DNA from 2 places in the Adlercreutzia sp. CNCM I-6216 genome. Region 1 is predicted to be linked to the other one. Evidence: riboswitches for the same ligand, from Rfam matches in the RefSeq annotation. Region 1 holds a riboswitch; the other holds the start of a gene.
The links. A riboswitch is a leader RNA that binds a small molecule or an ion and turns the genes downstream of it on or off. The one in region 1 is predicted to bind FMN.
Positions count from the first base shown of each region.

Region 2: another riboswitch for FMN. It lies ahead of ACYVRU_RS09690 (ECF transporter S component); the one in region 1 lies ahead of ribD (bifunctional diaminohydroxyphosphoribosylaminopyrimidine deaminase/5-amino-6-(5-phosphoribosylamino)uracil reductase RibD).

Region 1 covers NZ_CDSBIE010000019.1:18,505-24,955, reverse strand. The annotation lists gene ruvA (Holliday junction branch migration protein RuvA) at 1-270, opposite strand, end outside; gene ruvC (crossover junction endodeoxyribonuclease RuvC) at 267-764, opposite strand; gene ACYVRU_RS11570 (SDR family NAD(P)-dependent oxidoreductase) at 835-1,635, opposite strand; gene ACYVRU_RS11565 (YebC/PmpR family DNA-binding transcriptional regulator) at 1,845-2,645, opposite strand; FMN riboswitch at 2,930-3,057, shown strand; gene ribD (bifunctional diaminohydroxyphosphoribosylaminopyrimidine deaminase/5-amino-6-(5-phosphoribosylamino)uracil reductase RibD) at 3,192-4,361, shown strand; gene ribE (riboflavin synthase) at 4,343-5,002, shown strand; gene ACYVRU_RS11550 (bifunctional 3,4-dihydroxy-2-butanone-4-phosphate synthase/GTP cyclohydrolase II) at 5,017-6,252, shown strand; gene ribH (6,7-dimethyl-8-ribityllumazine synthase) at 6,301-6,451, shown strand, end outside.
Region 2 covers NZ_CDSBIE010000011.1:15,232-21,682, forward strand. The annotation lists gene nirJ2 (putative heme d1 biosynthesis radical SAM protein NirJ2) at 1-159, shown strand, start outside; gene ACYVRU_RS09675 (ABC transporter substrate-binding protein) at 329-1,345, shown strand; gene ACYVRU_RS09680 (FecCD family ABC transporter permease) at 1,367-2,365, shown strand; gene ACYVRU_RS09685 (ABC transporter ATP-binding protein) at 2,358-3,254, shown strand; FMN riboswitch at 3,428-3,579, shown strand; gene ACYVRU_RS09690 (ECF transporter S component) at 3,736-4,377, shown strand; gene ACYVRU_RS09695 (energy-coupling factor transporter ATPase) at 4,377-5,213, shown strand; gene ACYVRU_RS09700 (energy-coupling factor transporter ATPase) at 5,189-6,187, shown strand; gene ACYVRU_RS09705 (energy-coupling factor transporter transmembrane component T family protein) at 6,180-6,451, shown strand, end outside.

The DNA of each region.
Region 1 (6,451 bases):
AAGTGCCGCCAGGGCCATCTTCGGCCCTACCTTCGACACACCGATGAGCTTCTCGAACAGCGCCCTCTCCTCCTCGGAGAGAAAGCCGAACAGCGCGATGCCGTTCTCCGTCACGGACAGGTAGGTGAGCACGCGGGCTTCCTCGCCCACGGCCAGCTTGCCCAGGTCGCCCCCCGGCATGGCCACGGCGTAGCCCACGCCGGCGACATCGATGTAGGCCGTCTGCGGCGGCAGCACCGCCGCCACGGTTCCGTTCAGAAACGCAATCATGCGAACCTTCCATTCTCGTGGGTCGTGTAGCAGATGGCCGCCGCCAACGCGTCGGCCGCGTGGTCCGGCTCGGGAATGCGATCAAGAGAGAGCAGATGGCGCACCATGTACTGCACCTGGTCCTTCTCGGCCGAGCCCTCCCCCACCACGGCGAGCTTTATCTGGCGCGGGGTATACTCGCCCACGGCAAGGCCGCCCTCGGCACAGGCCACAAGCGCCGCCCCGCGGGCCTGGCCCGTGGCGAAGGCGGCCGTGACGTTCTGGCCGAACCAAACCGTCTCGATGCCGACGCATTCGGGGCGAAACCGCTCGACCACTGCGCCGATCTGGTGGTGGATCTTCATCAGCCGCTCGGCCAGAGGCTGCGATGCCGGCGTGGCCACGCACCCATAGGCCACGCACGACAGCCGCGGCCCGCACTGCTCGACGATCCCCCAGCCCGTATGGGCGAGCCCGGGATCGATCCCCAACACGATGCGCGTCTTGCCAGCCAAAAGATAAGCCCCACTTTCCAAATTCGAGTGGGGCCATTTTAGAACATATGTTTGTGAAAAGCAAGCAGAATTACGGCCGTAAGCCCATGCCGCCTTCGAGCGTCAAGGTCTCGCCGCTCATGAACTTGAAGTCGGGGCTCGCGAGCTGCACCACGACGCGGCCGATTTCGGTCTCCACGTTGCCGTAGTGGCCCATGGGGGGCATGTGCACGTTGGCCGTAAAGGCGTCGGGGTAGGCCTCCTGGAAGTTTTCCAGAGCGGCCGTCCAGGCCAGCGGGCACACCACGTTCACGTTGATGCCGTCGGGGCCCCACTCGGTGGCGGCCACGCGCGTGAGTCCACGGATGCCCTCCTTGGCTGCGGCGTAGGCGCACTGGCCTAAGTTGCCGAAGAGCCCCGCGCCGGAGGCGAAGTTGATGACCGAGCCCTTGGTCTCCTTCAGGTAGGGATAGCACGCCTGCATGTAGTAGAAGGTGGCGTACAGACCCGAGTAGATGGCCAGGTCGAACTGGTCGGTGGTGTGGTCGGCCAGCGTCACGCCGGAGGCGGAGGCCTGGGCGTTGTTCACCAGCACGTCGATGCGGCCGAACTTCTCGATGGCCTGGTCGATGACGTTCTGCACCACGGCCTGGTTGTCGGCCCCGGCATTCACGTCGGCGGCCACGCAAAGCACCTGGATACCGTATTCGGCCTCCAGCTTCTCCTTGGCCGTCTCGAGTTTCTTCACGTTGCGGCCGGTGATAACCAGGTTCGCGCCCTCCTTGGCGTAGGCCGTGGCGATGCCGTAACCGATGGAACCGGCGGATCCATCCTTGAGCGCCGCGAACCCAGCACCGGTGATGATGGCGGTCTTACCTTCGAGAAAACCCATGGAGCCTCCCTTTTCGTCCTGCGCGGGACTCCCTCGCTGCTGCACAAAGAGCCTATCGCGCGCTTACCTAAGCTTCACCCTATCAGATTTCCTCGCGACTATGTTTCCAGAATGTTGCGCGGCCCTGTTACGTCCCCGAAAGGCAAAAGGCGCCGAGCCCTGCGGCCCGGCGCCTTCCCTAGCGCGATTGGCTTTAACGTTCGCGAAAACTACTCGTCGAGCGCCTCGGCGATCTCGTCGGTGATGTCCATGGTGTGGTACACCGCCTGCAGATCCTCCAGCTCCTCCAGCTTGTCGATGAGGCGCATGACCTTCTTGGCGTCGGCCACCGATACCGCCGACGGCGTGTTGGCGATCATGGTCATCTCGGCGCCCTTCACCTGGATGCCCTGGGCCTCAAGCTCCTTCACCACGGCCATGAGATCGCCCGGCGCGGTGTAGACGATCCACTCCTCGTCGGCGTCCTCGTAGTCGTCGCCGCCGGCCTCGGCCACGGCGAGCATGAACTCCTCCTCGTCGGCAGCGGCGCCGTTCGGGCCGATGGGGTTCTTCTTGTCGCCGGTCTCGACCTCCTTGGACACCATGATCTGGCCCTTGCGGTCGAACTGGAAGGCCACCGAGCCGGAAGTGCCCAGGTTGCCGCCGGAATGGGAGAAGGCGGCGCGCACGTCGGCGGCAGTGCGGTTGCGATTGTCGGTCAGCGCCTCGCAGAGCACGGCCACACCCGCCGGGCCGTAGCCCTCGTAGACGACGGTCTCGTAGTTGGCGGCGTCCTTGCCGGAACCGAAGGCCTTGTCGATGGCGGTCTTGATCTTGTCCTTGGGCATGGAGTAGCCCTTGGCCTTCTCGATGGCGGCGGCCAGCGACGCGTTGTTGTCGGGGTTCGGGTCGCCACCCTCCTTGGCGGCCACGGTGATGTTACGAGCCAGCTTGGAGAACAGAGCCGAGCGCTTAGCGTCCTGCGCGGCCTTGCGATGTTTGGTGGTTGCCCACTTAGAATGCCCTGACATGAATAAGTCCCTTCGAAACACGAATACAACAGCGGCTTATGGTACCACAAGGGCGCGAACGGGAAAACCCAGCTGCCGCGCTGCACGGTTTTTCTACGGAAGGGGCCGCGCGCAGAGAACGAGCGCATCGCCAGGTTTGTCGGATACGCGGCTGTGGCGCGCCCCTGGAAAGAAGCGCCACGTCCCGAGCAACTCCCCGAGCAATCGCCAACGGTATCCACAGATTTCCCAATTCGTGGGTTGCGCGGGCTTCCATAAAGCACTATGATCGATCAACAATTGAACATGATCTTCAGGGCGGGGTGAAAGTCCCCACCGGTGGTACAGCCCACGACCCGCAAGTCTTGCGCTTGCGGCTGATTCGGTGAAATTCCGAAGCCGACAGTTACAGTCTGGATGGAAGAAGATAGGAAGTGCTCCCCAGCGGAGCGCATCGGACAGTTAGAAGCCCTGGAACCTTTTGGTTTCAGGGTTTTTTTCGCAATCGTCCGCTCATCTTTTCGGAAGTGGCGCCCGAAGGTCGCAGCGATGCGTTGGAGGTGAGCGATGTCCCAGAAGTTAGAGCAACTCGCACGCGACGAAGCCTTCATGGCCCGTGCGCTGGCGCTTGCCGAGAGAGGGACTGGCTGGACCAGCCCAAACCCACTCGTAGGTGCCGTTATCGTGAAAGACGGCCGCATCATCGGCGAGGGCTGGCACACCGCATGCGGCCAGCCCCACGCGGAGCGGGAGGCGCTGGCCGCATGCGACGAAGACCCCGCCGGAAGCACCCTGTACGTCACACTGGAGCCGTGCTGCCATTGGGGCAAAACGCCACCCTGCACCGACGCTATCCTGGAAGCGGGCATTGCCCGCGTCGTCGTGGGCGCCCTTGACCCGAACCCTTTGGTGGCGGGCCAAGGGTGCGCGCAGCTGCGCGAGGCGGGCACGGTAGTGGAGACGGGGGTCCTGGAAGAGGGGTGCCGGCACCTCAACGAGGTATTCTTCCACTTCATTACCACCGGGCGCCCCTTGGTGGTGCTGAAATACGCCATGACCCTGGACGGGAAAGCGGCCACGCGCACGGGGGCATCCCGGTGGATCACCGGACCCGAAGCGCGCGAGCGGGTGCATCGCGACCGGCACCGGTTCGCAGCCATCATGGTGGGCATCGGCACCGCCCTAGCCGATGACCCCGCGCTTACCTGCCGCTTGGAAGGCGGCCCCTGGCGGCAGCCGCTGCGCATTGTGGTCGACTCCCAAGGGCGCTTGCCCCTGGATGCGTTGCTCGTGCGGACAGCCCAAGAGATACCGACGCTGGTGGCGGTGGGGCCGCAGGCGAGCGCCGAGCGCACAGGCGCCCTGCGCGAGGCCGGATGTTCCGTCTGGGCGTCGCCGCCGGCGGAAGGGGGCAACGGCGCAGTGAACCTGCCGGCCCTTCTCGATCACGCGGGCAGCTTGGGCATCGACTCGATCCTCGTCGAAGGCGGCCCTGCGCTGCACGGCGCCTTCATCGACGGCGGACTGGCGAACCGCGTGCAAGCCTATATCGCCCCGAAGCTTTTCGGGGGAGCAAGCGCGCCAGGGCCGGTGGCAGGTCGGGGCGTGGCGCTGCCCGCCGACGCGCTTCGCCTTTCCTCCCCCACCGTCACCGCCCTTGGGCCCGATCTGCTCTTAGAATGCGCCGTTTCCCCTTCAGTCGAAAGCGAGGCGACACCATGTTCACCGGCATTGTAGAGGAAATCGGCACCGTAAGGACGCTGCGCCGGGGCGCCCATTCGGCCGTTCTGTCCATTGACGCGCGCACCGTGCTCGAGCGAACTCGGCTGGGCGACTCCATCGCCGTGAACGGCGTCTGCCTCACCGTCACTTCGCTGGGAGCGACCCAGTTCAGCGCCGATGTCATGCACGAGACGTTGCGACGCAGCAACCTCGGCGCCCTGCATGCCGGCAGCCCCGTGAACCTGGAGAGGGCCATGGCGGCCGACGGGCGATTCGGCGGACACTTGGTGTCGGGGCACATCGACGCGGTGGGCACGATTCGCCGCATCCAGCGCGACGACAACGCCGTGTGGTACACCATCGGAGCCGATGCGACCACCCTGCGCCACATCATCATGAAGGGATCCATCGCCATCGACGGCATCAGCCTCACGGTGGCGCGCCTGACCGACGCCGACTTCGCCGTGTCCATCATCCCCCACACCCGGGCCGAGACGACCCTTTCCCTCAAGCGCGTCGGCGATGAGGTGAACCTCGAAACCGATATGGTCGGGAAGTACGTCGAACGGTTCCTCGGCGCCCCCCTCCCCCCTCCATCCGCGACGGTCGAGAGCGGCGGTATCACCCAAGCATTTCTGACAGCGCATGGATTCTAACGAAGGAGCACCCCATGGAAGAGAACAAGTCATTCCAGTTCAGCACGATCGAAGAGGCGCTGGATGATTTGCGCGCGGGCAAGATCATTCTGTGCACCGACGACCCCGACCGCGAGAACGAAGGCGATTTCATCTGCGCAGCGCAGTTCGCCACCACCGAGAACGTGAACTTCATGGCAGTACACGGCAAGGGGCTCATCTGCATGCCCATGTCCGCCGAACTGTGCCAAAAGCTGGCGTTTCCCCAAATGGTCACCGAGAACACCGACAACCACGAAACCGCCTTCACCGTGTCCATCGACCACGTCGACACCACAACGGGCATCTCGGCGCAAGAGCGCGGGCTGACCGCGCGCGCCGTGGTGCAGCCCGGCGCCCGCCCGTCCGACTTCCGCCGGCCGGGCCATATGTTCCCACTGATGGCAAAGGCCAACGGCGTGCTGGAGCGCAACGGCCACACCGAGGCCACAGTGGATCTGATGCGTCTGGCCGGTCTTGAGGAGTGCGGTCTGTGCTGCGAGATCATGCGCGAAGACGGCACCATGATGCGCACACCCGAGCTGATAGAGCTCGCCCGGCAATTCAATTTGAAGTTCATCTCCATCAAAGCGCTCCAGGACTACCGCAAGAAGCACGAATGCCACGTGGTGGAAGTGGCCGATACGGCAATGCCCACGCGCTACGGGGCGTTTCGCGCCCACGCCTTCGTGAACAAGTTGAACGGCGAGCACCACGTGGCCCTGGTGAAAGGCGACATCGGAGACGGCGTCGATGTGCTGGTGCGCGTTCATTCCGAGTGCCTCACCGGCGATGCCTTCGGCAGCCTGCGCTGCGATTGCGGCCAGCAGCTGGCTGCAGCGATGGCCCAGGTGGAAGCCGAGGGGCGCGGGGTGGTGCTGTACATGCGCCAGGAAGGGCGCGGCATCGGGCTTGTGAACAAGCTGCGCGCCTACGAGCTGCAAGATGCCGGCATGGATACCCTGGAGGCCAACCTGGCCCTGGGCTTCGCGGGCGACCTGCGAGAATACTACATCGGCGCCCAAATTCTGCACGAGCTGGGCGTAAAGACCATGCGACTGCTTACGAACAACCCCGACAAAGTGTACCAATTGGGCGATTTCGGGCTGCAGATCACCGAACGCGTGCCCATCCAAATGCCTTTGACCAGCCACGATGAGTTCTATCTGCGCACCAAGCAGGAGAAGATGGGGCATTTGCTGTACTTCGATGAGGAGCGCCAGGCGTCCTAGCGCCTGTACAACTCGACTAAGGAAACCAACGTTTGGGAAAGGATCATCATGACGGTATTTGAAGGGAAGCTGGTATCGGAGAACATCAAGGTCGGCATCGTGGCCTCCCGCTTCAACGAGTTCATCACATCCAAGCTGATCGGGGGCGCCATGGACGGCCTTTTGCGCCACAACGTGCGCGAGCAGGACGTCGACATCG
Region 2 (6,451 bases), on a different contig from region 1:
CAGGCCTACTCCGGCGCCTGCGGCACCTGCGACTACAAGGACGGCTGCGGCGGCTGCCGCGCCCGGGCCGCCTACTACCACGACGGCGACATCCTGGCCCAGGATGACTACTGCGCCCACGGCCAACAACTCGACGTTCATTCGGCTATTGCCGAATGAACGTCCTGACGCTGCGGTTCCGACAGGCACCTGATCTGGCCCCTTGTTTTGGGCTCGGCGCGGCACGAAGGCCGCTTGGCCCAAAGGCGGGGCCATATCAGGCACCTGTCGCAACCTCGCTGACTTCCTTGGGCGAACCTGTGAGTTTTTGTATAGAAAGGATTTTGTTTTGAAGAAGTTTGTACTGTGCGCTGCCACCGCGGCGCTTGCTCTGGCGCTGGTCGGTTGCGGGCAACAGGGAGCCGAGGCCCCGGCTGTCGACAATGGGCTGGCCCAGGAGCAATCGGACGCCGTGTCCGGGTCCGGCACCGAGGCGGTGCCCGGTCCGGTCACCTTCACCGACGATGCGGGAAACGAGGTCACCGTGGACAACCCGCAGCGGGTCGTGGCCTGCATGGGCAGCTTCGCGAACGCCTGGGAGCTGGCTGGGGGCACGCTCGTGGGCGTCTCCGATGATGCGCTCCAGGCGGCCGGTTGGACCATCCAAAGTCCTGATGTGGCCACGGTGGGGGACTTCACGGCAGTGAACCTCGAGGCTGTCATGGCGCTTGATCCCGACTTCGTCATCATGACGAGCGGCACCGGCGGCCGCGGCGGCGATTCCAGCCAGGCCGACCTGCGCGACGCGCTTGTGGGCGCGGGCATCCCCGTGGCCTACTTCGAGGTGACCACCTTCGACGACTACGAGCGCTTGATGCGCACCTTCACCGACATCACCGGGCGCGCGGACCTCTACGATCAGAACGTGGCGAAGGTGGCCGAGGCTATCGACGCCATCGTGGGCGCGGCGCCGGCCGAGAACCCGCCGACGGCGCTCGTGCTTACCACGTTCTCCGGCGGCACCCGTGTGCAGAACTCCGGTACGCAGACCGGGGCCATGTTGGCCGATCTCGGCGTGAACAACCTCGCCGACGAGAATCGCAGCCTTCTGAAAGATTTCAGCCTGGAAGCGGTCATCGAGATGGATCCCGACTTCATCTTCGTCATCCCCATGGGCAACGACACCGAGGCGGCCATGCGCAACCTCGAGGAGGCCACGGCGGCCAATCCGGCGTGGTCGAGCCTGTCCGCCGTGCAGAACGGCCGCTACATCACCCTGGACCCGACGCTGTACCTCGCAAAGCCCAACGCCCAGTGGGATGCGGCCTACCAGGGGCTCTTCGATAACCTTTACGGGCAGAACTAGCGGCGGAAGATGCCTTGCGCCATGGGTTCTGTCTCCCGCAACATCATCGTCGTGGCCGCGACCGCCATCTTTCTCGCGGCGGCCACGGCGGCGGCGCTCACGCTCGGCGCCTCCTCGGTGAGCCTGCCGGAGTTGGCGGCGTGGCTTGTCGGCGGCGATGTCTCCGATATGGCCCGCAACATCTTGGAGAACGTCCGCGTGCCGCGGGTGCTGGCGGCGCTTCTGGCCGGCGCGGCCCTGGCCACCTCCGGCGCGCTGATCCAGGCGTGCCTGGACAATCCGCTGGCGAGCCCCAACGTCATCGGCGTGAATTCCGGCGCTGGTCTCGCCGTGCTGCTGGCCGCCTCGCTCGTTCCCGGGGCGCTGTGGCTCACGCCGCTGGCGGCCTTTATCGGGGCGCTGGCGACGGCGCTCATCATCTTTGCGCTGTCGCTGGGCACGGGCTTAAGCCGCCTGACCGTGGTGCTCGCCGGCATCGCCATCACCACGGTGTTCGGCGCGGGCATGAACACCATCCTCATCGTGGATCCGGACGCCTACATCGGCTCGTCCACCTTCCTTGTGGGCGGCCTGTCCGGGGTGCTCATGCGCGATCTGGCGTGGCCCGCTGCCTACATCGCTGTGGGCCTGGTGGCGGCGCTGGCGGGGGCGGCGAAGCTGAACATCCTCTCGCTCGGCGACGAGGCCGCCCACAGCCTGGGCGTGAACGTGCGCGCCGTGCGTCTGGGGATGCTCGCCGTGGCCGCGGTGCTTGCCGGTGCGGCCGTGAGCTTCGCGGGGCTTATCGGGTTCGTGGGGCTTGTGGTGCCGCACCTGATGCGCTTCTTCGTCGGCCACGACAACCGCTGGGTGGTGCCGGCCTCGGCCTTGGCCGGGGCGGCCTTCGTTGTGGGCTGCGACCTTCTGGCCCGGGTGCTGTTCGCCCCCTACGAGCTGCCCGTGGGCATCCTTCTGGCCTTCATCGGCGGCCCCTTCTTCATCTACCTCATCCTGAAGAACAAAGGAGGCGGCCTTGACTGAATGCGTTATCCGGGGCGAGAGAACGCCGTCGTGTGCGCGTCCCGCCGACGTTGGGGCGCGCTCGCCGGAGTGCGCCATCCGCTACGAGGGCGTCTCGTTCTCCTACAAGCCGGGTGTCCCCTTCATGGAAGGGCTTTCCGCCGCCATCCCCGCCGGCGCGGTGACGAGCATCGTCGGTCCCAACGGCTGCGGGAAATCGACGCTGGTGAAGTTGGCCGCCGGCCTTTTGCGCCCTGTGGCGGGGCGGGTGGAAGTGGCCGGCCACGACACGGGTGAGCTGGCCTCGCGCGAGCGGGCGCATCTGATGGCCGTGCTGGCCCAGAGCTCGCGCGTGCCTCCCATGACCGTGGAGGCCCTGGTGGCCTGCGGCCGCCATCCCCACCTGGCCTGGGGAGGACGCCTCGGCCCCGACGATCGCGCGGCCGTGGAGGCCGCTATGGAACGGGCCGGCGTCGCGCGCTTTCGCAGCCACGACCTGCGCCAGCTCTCCGGCGGCGAGCGCCAGCGGGCCCATGTGGCCCGCACGCTCGCCCAGGACACCGACCTCATCGTGCTGGACGAGCCCACCACCTATCTGGATATCAGCGCCTGCCACGACCTCATGGCCCTCGTGCGCGACCTGAACCGCCGCGAGGGCAAGACCGTCGCCATGGTCATCCACGATCTGGATCTCGCCCTGCGCTACTCCGATTACCTCGTGGTGATGCAGAAGGGGAGGGTCGTCGATGCGGGCCCCACCGACGAGGTGCTCGCCTCGGGCGCCGTCGGCGACGCCTTCTCCATGGACATCTGCCCCCACGACCGCCCGCGTTTTGCAGAACGCGGCGAGGATTTCGAAGGGCGCGCCGAAACCGAGCGCGGCTACGTGCTGTACCCCCGTCGCCGCTGACGGGCGGCGCGAGGCCCCGGGGCCTCGAGGCCCGAGGCCCGGAGGTCCCGAGGCCCCGAGATCCCGAGGCCCGGAGGTCCCGAGGCATCGGCGGCGTCTATCGACCGCCGCGCGCATCCAATGGCCCCAGGGGTTGCGCGCGCGGCGGCCGTCGCCTACAATGTGCCCCGTGAATTCTGTTTCAGGGCGAGGTGGAAATCCTCACTGGCGGTAAGCACGGCGGCGCCTTAGGCGCTCGGCAAGCCCGCGACCCTGTGCGAGAGCGCAGGCTGACCCGGTGAAAGTCCGGGGCCAACGGTTACAGTCCGGATGGAAGAGGCAGACGTTCGCGTTTCTGGCGCCCCGACCGACAGGGCCGATGCAAACGGAAACGCGACATCATGGAAGCCTGTATGAAAGGAATTCATACAGGCTCGTTTTCTTTTTTGCGAGGGGAAGCGGCTCCGGAAGATACGCCTCGCGAAGAGAAAGAAGGTCCATCATGGCCAACAAACCCACGACCCACCCCGCTGTCGGCTCCTCCACGGTGCGCCCGGCCAAGGCGCCCACGGCCCAGAAGACCATGGCGAACACGAACCGCTGGTCCACCCGCGTGCTCGTGACCATCGCGCTCCTGTGCGCCATCTCGGTGCTCCTGTCCTTCGTCGAGTTCCCGCTGCTGCCCGGCGTGGCATGGCTGTCCTACGACGCCTCCATCATGCCCGCGGCGGTCTGCGGCTTCGCCTTTGGCCCGGCGGCGGGTCTCGCCTGCGGCATCATCTCGGTGGTGGCCCACGGCATCCTCTTCGCCGACTTCACCGGCGCCCTCATGAACCTGCTCGTGGTCATCGGCTTCATCCTGCCCTCGGCGCTCGTGTACAAGAAGATTCACACCCTGAAGGGCGCCATCATCGGTCTGGTGCTCGGCATCGTGTTCGCCGTCATCATGGCCGTGCTTGGCAACCTCGTGGTCACCCCGGCATGGCTCGGCGTGCCGCTCGATGCCGTCGTGGCCATGATCGTGCCCATCCTCATCCCGTTCAACCTGTTGAAGGGCCTTTTGAACGCCATCCTGACGCTTATCGTCTACAAGGCCATCTCGAACCTCATCACCCCGAAGAAAGACCAGGTTAAGGGCCGCTAATGAGCACCGATGTCTTCGTCGACTTCCGCGATGCCGCCTTCACCTACGACGGCGAGGCCTTCGTCTTCCGCCACTTGAACCTGACGGTGCCTCAGGGGCAGTTTCTGTGCCTGCTCGGTGGCAACGGCTCGGGGAAGTCCACCCTGGCCAAGCACATCAACGCGCTGCTTCTGCCCGACGAGGGCGAGGTGGTCGTGTTCGGCTGCGACACCCGCGACGCAGAGCAGACCTACTTCATCCGCTCCAACGCCGGGCTCGTCTTCCAGAACCCCGACGACCAGCTGGTGGCGAGCCTCATCGAGAACGACGTCGCCTTCGGCCCGGAGAACCTCGGTATCCCGAACCCCGAGCTGCGCGAGCGGGTGACCCGAGCGCTCGCCGAGGTGGGCCTGCAGGGCTTCGAGGCCCACGAGACCAATGCGCTTTCCGGCGGCCAGAAACAGCGCGTGGCCATCGCCGGGGTGCTCGCTATGGACCCGGCCATCCTCATCCTGGACGAGGCCACGGCCATGCTCGACCCGCGCGGGCGCGCCGGGCTCATGCGCGTTGTGCGCGAGCTGCACGAGCGCGGCATGACCGTCGTGATGATCACCCACTTCATGGAGGAGGCGGCCGCAGCCGATCGCGTGGTGGTGCTCGACGGCGGCGAGGTTCGCATGGACGGCGCCCCGGAAGAGGTGCTCGTGCGCGCCGACGAGCTGCGCTCGCTTTCCCTGGAGGTGCCCTTCGCCTGCCGCCTTTCGCTCGAGCTGCAGGCCGCGGGCGTTCCCGTTTCCACCTGCATCACCGACGACACCCTGAAGGAGGAGCTATGCGCCTTGCGTTCGAAGATGTGAGCTACTCCTACGAGGGCGGCGAGGCGAAGAAGAGGCGCGGCCGCCGCAAGAAGGACGCCGCCCGCCAGGCCGATTGGGGCAACGCGCCCGATGCCGTGTGGGCCCTGCGCGATGTGACCTTCACGGTGGAGCCGGGGGAGTTCTTCGGCGTCGCGGGGCACACCGGCAGCGGAAAATCCACGCTCATCCAGCATATGAACGGGCTCGTGCATCCCACGTGCGGCCGTGTTCTGGCCGATGGGCGCGACTTGGCGGAGAAGGGCGTCGCCACCGAAGTGCGCCGCCAGGTGGGACTCGTGTTCCAGTATCCCGAGAACCAGCTGTTCGCCAACACCGTCTACGACGACGTAGCCTTCGGGCCGCGCAACATGGGGCTTGGCGCCGAGGAGGTCGACCGCCGCGTGCGGGAGGGCCTGGCCCTGGTGGGGCTGTCTTTCGACGAGCTTGCCGAGCGCAGCCCCTTCGATCTGTCCGGTGGCCAGCAGCGCCGCGTGGCCTTCGCCGGCGTGCTCGCCATGGAGCCGGAGGTGCTCGTGCTCGACGAGCCGGTGGCCGGTCTGGATCCGCTTTCCCGCGAGGAGTTCCTGGGGCTCATCCGCGAGCTGCATGCCGGCGGCCGCACCATCGTCATGGTGTCCCATTCCATGGAGGACTTGGCGGCGCTAAGCGACCGCATCCTCGTGCTGTCCGAGGGGCGCGTGTTCCGCCTGGGGACGCCGGCCGAGGTGTTCGCCGACGCGGCGGCGCTGAAGGCCGTGGGCCTGGGGGCTCCGGCGCCGGAGGCCTTCGCCGCTTCCCTGCGCGAGGCCGGTTTCGAGCTGGGGCGCGACCTCTACGACGAGCGCACCCTGGCCGCCGATATCGCCGCCCAACTTGCGGGCACCCCGGTGGCCGCCGCGCCCGATGCGGCGGTCGGCTTCGCGGCGTTGCGGGCTGCCGACGCCGTCATCGAGGGTGGTGGCGACGATGCCTGATCGCGCCATCATCGGCCAGTACTGGCCCGAGGACTCGCTCGTTCACGCCATGGATCCCCGGGTGAAGTTCATCCTGTCCTTCGTGCTCATGGCGGCGGTGTTCTGCGCGGCGACGCCCTTGTCGCTGGCGGTGGCGGCCCTGTTCGTCGTGGGCTTCTACGCCGCGAGCCGCATCCCGCTGCTCCAGGCCATCCGGGCCATCGGCCCCTTGCTCGTGCTCGTAGTGCTGACGGCGCTCCTGAACGTGCTCTTCGTTCAGGGCGG